Linked DNA regions of Bosea sp. 685. Each later gene encodes a partner of the first gene's protein in a complex. Links are inferred from orthologs where the notes say so. Each region holds a gene or a part of one and is shown on either strand. Other genes may lie near its edges.

Evidence for each region. The genes of interacting proteins can lie anywhere in the genome.
Region 2: the proteins of mfd (region 1) and uvrA are in contact, whole or in part, in a crystal structure (PDB 4DFC), measured with the Escherichia coli proteins. The link is inferred for Bosea sp. 685 from one-to-one orthologs.

The regions. Positions count from the first base shown.
Region 1 is NZ_CP134779.1:2,653,309-2,658,423, reverse strand. What follows is about bases 512-4,590. They hold mfd (transcription-repair coupling factor), read right to left. Parts: upstream 4,261-4,590; coding sequence 712-4,260; downstream 512-711. Other genes in these bases: RMR04_RS13985 (FAD assembly factor SdhE), read right to left, coding at 4,378-4,590; RMR04_RS13995 (AMP-binding protein), read left to right, coding at 512-696. Outside these bases: more of RMR04_RS13995, read left to right, coding at 1-511; more of RMR04_RS13985, read right to left, coding at 4,591-4,674; ATP-dependent DNA helicase RecG, read left to right, coding at 4,845-5,115. UniProt on the Escherichia coli protein: Couples transcription and DNA repair by recognizing RNA polymerase (RNAP) stalled at DNA lesions. Mediates ATP-dependent release of RNAP and its truncated transcript from the DNA, and recruitment of nucleotide excision repair machinery to the damaged site.
Region 2 is NZ_CP134779.1:2,185,109-2,189,647, forward strand. What follows is about bases 647-4,149. They hold uvrA (excinuclease ABC subunit UvrA), read right to left. Parts: upstream 3,820-4,149; coding sequence 847-3,819; downstream 647-846. Other genes in these bases: RMR04_RS11790 (hypothetical protein), read left to right, coding at 647-782. In the rest of the region: RMR04_RS11785 (hypothetical protein), read left to right, coding at 1-37; more of RMR04_RS11790, read left to right, coding at 39-646; RMR04_RS11800 (MFS transporter), read right to left, coding at 4,388-4,539. UniProt on the Escherichia coli protein: The UvrABC repair system catalyzes the recognition and processing of DNA lesions. UvrA is an ATPase and a DNA-binding protein. A damage recognition complex composed of 2 UvrA and 2 UvrB subunits scans DNA for abnormalities.

The sequences.
Region 1 (5,115 bases):
CACGGCAACGAGCTTGAATTGCTGGGGCTGATCGAGGCGTCCAACGCAGTGATGGCGCTCGGCGTCGGCCGTGTCGGGCCGCTGCGGCCGCTGATCGTGCTGCGCAATCTCGCTGTCCGGGCCTTCGGCACGCGCTTCGTGGGCGGTTTCGGGCAGGATGTCCCGGACGGCGTTGCGCCTCTCGATGCGCTGATGGCGAGCGCCGGCCTGCATCCGCTGCCCGAACAAAGCGGGCGTCCGGCTCTTCAGGTCGTCGATGCCCTGAGCCTGGCGGGGCCCTTGATGGTTTCCGAGCGCGACGTGCTCGGCAAGTCGTTGGAGATATCGCGCCTGCTGAAGCCGTTGGCCTCGTCGCGGATCGTGACCACGCTCGTTGGCGGCGACCTCGTCGCTTTGGCGAGCGGGCCAGGCATGGCGCTGCTGACCGGCGTCGAATTGCTGCCGCTCGGCCTGTTCAGCCTCGGCGACCTGCAGGCCTGCGTCGCGGGTGGACGCAATGTGCATCTCGTCCTGCCGGGCGCGATGGAGCCCGCGCTGGCACGCTCACGGCTGGCCGCCGATCCCTCGCTGGCGAGTGTCGTCCTGGTACACCGTCCAGGAGACGGGCGCGCCTTGCCGGCGCTCGACCGGCCCGACCTCGCCATCGTCGACATCGATGTCCGCTCGGCGGCGGAGATCGACGTCAGCAGGCGCTGATCGTCAAGCCGCCTTTCAAGCCGCCTTCTTGCGCTCGGCAATCCGGGCCAGGTCCGTCAGCAGGCGGCGCGTACCCTTGAGGCGCGCTTCCGCCGTCTCGAAATCGTCGATGAAGACCACGCGCATGTCGGGGCGGACCTTCGCCAATGTGCCAATCTTGGCGACATAGCCCACGAGGCCCTCGGGATTGGCGAACTCATTGTCGCGGAAGGCGACGATGATGCCCTTGGGGCCGGCTTCGACCTTCTCGACATTGGCGCGTTTGCACAGGGCCTTGATCGCGACGATTTCCAGAAGCTGCTGCACCTCGTCCGGCAGCGGGCCGAAGCGATCGACCAATTCCGCGCCGAAGGACTGGATGTCGCCATCGTCGTCCAGCGTCGAGAGCCGCTTGTAGAGCGTGAGCCTGAGCGTCAGGTCGGTGACGTAATGCTCGGGGATCATCACCGGCGCGCCGATCTGGATCGTCGGCGACCATTGTGCGTCGCTCTCGAAATCGACACCGGACTTCAGTGCCGCGACCGCCTCCTCCAGCATCTGCTGGTAGAGTTCGTAGCCGACTTCCTTGATATGGCCCGACTGCTCGTCGCCGAGCAAATTGCCGGCGCCGCGAATATCGAGATCATGGCTGGCGAGCTGGAAGCCTGCGCCCAGCGTGTCCAACGACTGCAGGACCTTGAGGCGGCGCTCGGCCTGCTCGGTCAGCTTGCGGTTGGCCGGCATGGTGAAGAGCGCATAGGCACGGATCTTCGAGCGGCCGACACGCCCCCTGAGCTGATAAAGCTGGGCGAGGCCAAACATGTCGGCGCGGTGGACGATGAGCGTGTTGGCATTGGGAATATCGAGGCCCGATTCGACGATCGTAGTCGAGAGCAGCACGTCGTACTGGCCCTCATAGAAGGCCGTCATGACGTCCTCGAGCTGGCCTGCCGCCATCTGACCATGGGCGATGCCGACCTTGGCCTCGGGCACCTGCTTGTCCAGGAAATCCTTGACGTCGGAAATGTCCTCGATGCGCGGCACGACATAGAAGCTGCGCCCGCCGCGATAGCGCTCGCGCAACAGCGCCTCGCGCACGATCAGCGGGTCGAAAGGTGTCACGAACGTGCGCACCGCAAGCCGGTCGACCGGCGGCGTCGCGATGATCGAGAGCTCGCGCACGCCGGTCATCGCGAGCTGAAGCGTACGCGGGATCGGCGTCGCCGTCAGGGTCAGCATATGGACCTCGGCGCGGAACTCCTTCAGCCGCTCCTTATGGTTGACGCCGAAATGCTGCTCCTCATCGACGATGACAAGGCCGAGATCCTTGAACTCGATCGCCTTTCCCAGCAGCGCATGGGTGCCGACGACGATATCCATCGTGCCGTCCTTGATGCCGGCCTTCACCGCCTTGAGATCGGCCGCGGCCACGAAGCGCGAGGCCTGGCCGACATGGACCGGCAGCCCTTTGAAGCGCTCGGCGAAATTGCGGTAGTGCTGGCGCGCCAGCAGCGTGGTGGGGACCACGACCGCGACCTGCTTGCCATTCAGCGCGCAGGCAAAAGCGGCCCGCAGCGCGACCTCTGTCTTGCCGAAGCCGACATCGCCGCAGACCAGCCGGTCCATCGGCCTCCCCGCTGCCATATCGTCGAGCACGGCATCGATCGTGGCCTGCTGGTCCTCGGTCTCCTCGAACGGGAAGCGGGCGCAGAACTCGTCATAGAGCCCTTCCTGTGGGACCAGGCGCGGGGCTTCCTTGAGTGCGCGGGCGGCTGCGATCGCGATCAGCTTGCCCGCCATCTCGCGGATGCGCTGCTTCAGCTTGGCCTTGCGCGCCTGCCAGCCGCCACCGCCGAGACGGTCGAGCGGAACATCGGTGTCCTCCGAGCCGTAGCGCGAGAGCAATTCGATGTTTTCGACCGGCAGGAAGAGCTTCGAATCTGCCGCATAGTGGATTTCGAGGCAGTCATGCGGCGCGCCCACCGCCGTGATCGTGCGCAGGCCAATGAAGCGGCCGATGCCGTGATCGACATGGACGACGAGATCGCCGGGGCTGAGCGATGACAGTTCGGCGATGAAATCCTGCGGCCGGCGCGTCTTCTTGCGCGGGCGCACGAGGCGGTCGCCCAGGATGTCCTGCTCGCCGATGACCGCGAGCTTGCCGGCCTCGAAACCGGTCTCGAAGCCCCAGACAGCCAGCGCCGTCGTGCCGGGCTTGAGATCGAAGGCGGCGCGCAGCGAACCCGTCATCTGCACGGTCTTCAGGCCGTGATCAGCCAGCACATGCGCCAGGCGCTCGCGCGAGCCTTCCGACCAGGCGGCTAGGATGACGCGGCGGCCATCGGCCTGCAGCGCCTTCACATGGGCGACGGCTGCATCGAACACGCTGCCGGCATTGTCGGCGCGTTCGGCGGCGAAGCTGCGGCCCTGACGCGCGCCGAGATCGACGATCAGCTTGCCGTCGCTGTCGGGCAACTGGAACGGCGTCAACGCGGCGACACCCGCCTGGTCGGCGATACCGCGCCATTCCGACGGCGAGAGATAGAGCGCGTTCGGCAGCAGCGGCTTATAGGGCGCGCCGCCGGCGCTCGGCTGGTCCATCGCCGCCTTGCGGGCGTCGTAATAGTCCTTGATCAGGCTGATGCGCTCGCCGACGGCGTCCTCGGCCTGGGCGTCGAGCACCAGCGGCACATCGGGCAGATAGGCGAAGAGCGTGTCGAGCTTGTCCGCCAGCAGCGGCAGCCAATGCTCGAGCCCGGCCGGGCGACGGCCCTCGCTGACCGCCTCATAGAGCGTGTCGTCGCGGCCAGGCGTGCCGAAGGTCGTGATGTAGCTCTGGCGAAAGCGCTTGATGCTTTCGCTGGTCATCTGCGCCTCGGACATCGGCACGAGGTCGAGCCCGCGCAATTGCCCGGTGGTGCGCTGTGTCTCGGGATCGAAGGTGCGGATCGATTCCAGCGTATCGCCAAAGAAATCGAGCCGGATCGGCGCGGGCATGCCCGGCGGGAAGAGATCGACGATGCCGCCGCGCACGGCGAACTCGCCGGTCTCGCGCACGGTCGAGGTGCGCAAGTAGCCGTTCATGTCGAGCCAGCGCGCGAGCTGCTCGGTATCGACCATGTTGCCCGGCGCGGCCGAAAAGCTCTCGGAGGCCACCTTGCTGAAGGCCGGCACACGCTGGAGCGCCGCATTGACGGTGGTCAGCAGCAGGCGCGGCTTGTCGCCGGACTTCGTCTTGGCGAGCCGCGACAGCGTCGTCATGCGATGCGCGACGATCGAGGGGGCCGGCGAGACGCGATCATAGGGCTGACAATCCCAGGCCGGGAAGGACATCACCTCGAGATCGGGCGCAACGAATTGCAAGGCGTTCTCAAGCACCTGCAGGCGCTGGCCGTCACGGGCGATGAAGACGAGCAGGGCTGCGCCTTCGGCCTTCTTCGCCCGGGCGCGTACGAGATCGGCCAGGATGACGGCGTCGAATCCATCGGGAACGCTGGCGAGCGTCGGCTTGTCGCCACGATTCAGCGCATCGAGAATGCGATCGCTCTGGAGTTTGGCGAGTTGGGCGGGAGGCGGGATGCTCATATGGAAAGCGTCATTCTCGGGCTTGTCCCGAGAATCTCGGGGCAACGGACCACTGGTTTCAGAGATGGTCGGGTCAAGCCCGACCAGGACGAGGGCGCGGGCGCGCGCCTCATCGTCTCACACATGAATCGGCTTGCCGTGGTGATGGAACGCCTTCAGCCGCCGGAACACCTCGGTGTCGTAATTCGCGGGAACCTCGGCTTCGCCCGTGATCCATGACAGCAGGTCGCGGTCGAGCACTTCGATCAATTGCTCGAACAGATCGAGTTCGGCGTCGCTCAGCTTGTCGATCTCGGCGTCGGCGAAGCGGCCCATGATCAGATCGGTCTCGCGCATGCCGCGATGCCAGGCGCGAAACAGGATCTTTCGCCGGCGCGGGTCGAGATCGGCGCTGGTCCTCGTCGAGCCACTCATGTGAAAACCTCGGGCAAGAAATCGGGCAAGAAATCTGGAACGGTGCAATGACGATCGGGCCGGCCCCGTCGCGGAGCCTGCCGTCGCGCGCTATATAGCGTTGCGACCCGGCGAAGTCAGCGGCAGAACGCCGAAGATCTTCGCACTCCTGACATGTCCCGAGTAGCCGCTTGCGCCCATCCCTTCTCGACCCGCTATTCGCCCCGGTGACGACGCTGCCGGGCGTCGGCCCCAAGCTCGGCAAGCTGCTGGACAAGCTCCTCGGCGACGAGACGCGCCCCGCACGCGTCATCGACCTGCTGTTTCGCTTGCCGACCGGTGCGATCGACCGCCGGCCGAGCCCTTCGATCGCCGATGCGCCGATCGGCGATGTCGCGACCTTCAACGCGCAGGTGACCGAGCATCGCCCCGCACCGCCCACCAAGGCGAAGGCGCCCTATC
Region 2 (4,539 bases), 470 kb from region 1 along the record:
AGGGGGTAAGGATATTTGGAGCTACAGGAGCGGGTAGCATGCGTGACACCATCGTCGCTGATCTATCAACGAAGATTCCGGCCTCGCTCGCCACCGAGTTGGTAGAGGCGTACGAGCAACTTGTCGCTAAGCACCGCGGTGGGGATTTCGAGGGAGCGCTAACCAAAGCGGGCCGTTTTGTCGAACATGTGCTCCGGGTGCTCGAACATATCCGCACCGGTGCTGCCCCGACTGAAATCAAGCAGGTCGCAACAACCATACAGGCCATTGAGAAGGACGCTAACCTGCCTGAACCTCTGCGCTTCTTGATCCCGCGAGCCGCTGGGATGATCTATGGCATGCGGAGCAAACGAAACGCGGTGCATGTGAAAGAGACAGACCCCACGGCAATTGATGTTTCACTTGCTGTCGCAGCGGCCGGCTGGATCATGGCAGAACTTCTCCGTCTCTATCACAAGTCGGACGAAAAGGCTGTAGCCGACGCTATGCTTGCCTTAACCCGCGGTACCATCCCGATGGTGGAATCAATAAATGGGCAGGTCTTCGTGGGCAAGACAGTCCCGGCAAAGGTCGAGGTATTACTCTTGCTTGCTCATGCGAAGCCGAAAGGCATAAATCGCACTACTATAGGCAATTCAGCAAAATGTAGCCAGCCCTCCGTATCTACCGCCCTGAAAACGCTCGGGGCGGAGCGAATGGTTCATCTTGGAGCGGACCGATCTTACTACATAACCAGCAATGGAGAGCAGACTCTCGGTCAGTGGTTGCTCCGAGCGGGTTAACTCCCCATTCTATGTGGGCGGTTATCGGTCACGCTCGGTGTCCGTTGTTATCACTTTGACGCCCTCACTCCGCCGCCTGCCGCGCCCCCTTCTTGATCGGCCGCCGTGCCAGTACCTCCTTGAGGAAGCGCGCGGTGTGGCCCTTGCCGATGCGCACCACATCCTCCGGCGTGCCCTGGGCCACGACCTCGCCGCCGCCGTCGCCGCCTTCGGGGCCCATGTCGATGATCCAGTCGGCGGTCTTGATGACTTCGAGATTATGCTCGATCACCACGACGGAATTGCCCTGCTCGACCAGCTCGTGCAGCACCTCCATCAGCTTGGCGACATCGTGGAAATGCAGGCCGGTGGTGGGCTCGTCCAGGATGTAGAGGGTGCGGCCGGTGGCGCGCTTGGAGAGCTCCTTCGAGAGTTTGACGCGCTGGGCCTCGCCGCCTGACAGCGTCGTCGCCTGCTGGCCGACCTTGACGTAGTCGAGCCCGACACGGTGCAGCGTCTCCATCTTCTCGCGGATCGAGGGCACGGCCTTGAACAGGATTTTTGCCTCCTCGACCGACATGTCGAGCACATCGGCGATCGACTTTTCGCGGTATTTCACCTCAAGCGTCTCGCGGTCGTATCGCTTGCCCTTGCAGACGTCGCAGGTGACGTAGACATCGGGCAGGAAGTGCATCTCGATCTTGATGACGCCGTCGCCCTGGCAGGCCTCGCAGCGGCCGCCTTTGACGTTGAAGCTGAACCTGCCTGGTTGATAGCCGCGCGCCTTGGCCTCGGGCAGGCCGGCGAACCATTCGCGGATCGGCGTGAAGGCGCCGGTATAGGTCGCGGGGTTGGAGCGCGGCGTGCGGCCGATCGGTGACTGGTCGATGTCGATGACCTTGTCGAGCAGCTCTATGCCCTCGATGCGCTCATGCGGGGCAGGGTGGTCGATCGCGCCGTTGAGCTTGCGCGCCACCGCCTTGTAGAGCGTGTCGATGACGAGCGTCGACTTGCCGCCGCCCGAGACGCCGGTGATGCAGGTGAACAGCCCGAGCGGGATCTCGACCGTGACATCCTTGAGGTTGTTGCCGCGCGCGCCGACGATCTTGAGCGAGCGGCCCTTCTGGGCCTTGCGGCGCTTGTCGGGCACCGCGACCGAGAGCTCGCCGGTGAGATAGCGGCCGGTGAGCGAGTCCGGGTTGTCGAGAATGTCCTGTGGCGTGCCCTTGGCGACGATCTCGCCGCCATGGATGCCGGCGCCGGGGCCGACATCGACGACATAATCGGCGGTCAGGATCGCGTCCTCGTCATGCTCGACGACGATGACGGTGTTGCCGAGGTCCCTGAGACGGCGAAGCGTGCCGAGCAGGCGCTCATTGTCGCGCTGATGCAGGCCGATCGAGGGCTCGTCCAGCACATAGAGCACGCCGGTGAGCCCGGAGCCGATCTGGCTGGCGAGGCGGATGCGCTGGCTCTCGCCGCCCGAGAGCGTGCCGGAGCCGCGGGCGAGCGTCAGATATTCCAGCCCGACATCGAGCAGGAAGGTCAGGCGGTCGCGGATTTCCTTGAGGATGCGCGGGGCGATCTCGTTTTGCTTCTTCGACAGGCGCGAAGGCAGGGCGCTGACCCACTCCAGCGCGTCCTTGACCGAAAGCCGCGAGATCTCGCCGATATGGCGCATGTCGATCTTCACCGCCAGCGCCTCGGGCTTGAGGCGGAAGCCGTCGCAGGCCTTGCACGGCGTCTCGGACATGAAGCGGCCGATCTCCTCGCGGGCCCAGTCCGACTCCGTCTCCTTCCAGCGCCGCTCCATATTGGTGATCACGCCCTCGAAGGGCTTCTTCACCTCGTAGGCGCGCAGGCCGTCATTATAGGCGAAGCGCACGGGCTCGGTGCCGGTGCCGAACAGGATCGATGTCCTGGCCTTCTCCGGCAATTCGCTCCAGGGCTTCGTCATCGAGAAGCCGAAATGTTTGGCGAGCGAGTCGAGCGTCTGGCCGTAATAGGGCGAGGTCGACTTGGCCCAGGGCGCGATCGCACCCTTCTTCAGGGAGAGCGCATGATCGGGCACGATCATCTCGGGATCGATGCGCATCTCATGGCCGAGGCCGTCGCAGGCCGGGCAGGCGCCGAAGGGGTTGTTGAACGAGAACAGGCGCGGCTCGATCTCGGGGATGGTGAAACCGGAGACCGGGCAGGCGAATTTCGAGGAGAAGGTGACGCGCCTGGCCTCGCCATTCTCGTCCTTCTCATCGGCATATTCGAAGACGGCGATGCCGTCGGCGAGCTCCAGCGCCTGCTCCAGCGAGTCGGCGAGGCGGGCGCCGAGATCGGGCCTGATCACGATGCGGTCAACCACGACGTCGATGTCGTGCTTGAACTTCTTGTCGAGCGCGGGCGCGTCAGGGATCTCGAAGAACTCGCCATTGACCTTGACGCGCTGGAAGCCGCGCTTCAGCCATTCGGCCATTTCCTTGCGGTACTCGCCCTTGCGGCCGCGCACCACCGGCGCGAGCAGATAGCCGCGCGTCTTCTCCGGCAGTTCGGTCAGGCGGTCGACCATCTGCTGCACGGTCTGGCTCTCGATCGGCAGGCCGGTCGCGGGCGAATAGGGAATGCCGGCCCGGGCCCAGAGCAGGCGCATATAGTCGTGGATCTCGGTGACGGTGCCGACCGTCGAGCGCGGGTTCTTCGAGGTCGTCTTCTGCTCGATCGAGATCGCCGGCGAGAGCCCGTCGATCTGGTCGACATCGGGCTTCTGCATCATCTCGAGGAACTGGCGGGCATAGGCCGAGAGGCTCTCGACATAGCGGCGCTGGCCCTCGGCATAGATCGTGTCGAACGCCAGCGACGACTTGCCCGAGCCCGACAGCCCGGTGAAGACGACGAGCTTGTCGCGCGGAATCGCGAGGTCGACATTCTTGAGATTATGCTCGCGCGCGCCGCGCACGGAAATCACACGCGAATCGACCTTGCGGTTGGCGTCGAACATATCCTCAAGCGCAGCGGCCTGGTCGGCGAGGGAAGACTTGCTGACGAGGGAAGGATTGCGAGCCATGGGGGCGTCCGGTTGGGGTAAGCGGTAGAGATAGGGCAAATGCCGGGCCATACGAGGCCTGGCTTCGCGCGCCGGGCATGATTAGCATGCAAGGCCATGTTCCGCAGCCGTTCTCCTGACAACAGCTGTCAGCAGACCTGACCGCTTGCGTCTGGCCGTGCGTCGGAGCCGGTTTGGAGCCTCCAGCCCTCACCCTGAGGAGCCGCGAAGCGGCGTCTCCAAGGATGCTCCAGTCCGCATCGGAGCATCCTTGGAGACGCGCTCCTGCGGAATGCACCCCATCGGGCTCGAAATGAACCGAGCGATATCAGGGATTTCCGATCGGTTGACATCCCCCGCGCCGTCATCCCGGACAAGCCGCGCAGCGGCGCCGATCCGGGATCCATGCCGGAGCCTAACCAGGCAGCGCTCCGGCATGGATCCCGGGTCTTCGCTTCGCTGCGCCCGGGATGACGGCGTGTAGATGGTCAGGGCTGAGCCATTGAAATCTTTGGCTTCATTTCGGGCCTCTGAGGAGCCGCATAAGCGGCGTCTCGAAGGATAAGGGCTCAGATTTTCGAACTGCCTCTCAAACCGGCGGCGGCCGGAAACGCAGCCTGAGCAGAGCCGCCGCGATCAGCATGAGGACGGCGATGGCGATCGACAGGTAAAGCGCTCCCGTCTCGCCGAAATGCCGGATGACGGAGGCGTAGACGACGGGCGCGGTGGCGGAGAGGAAGA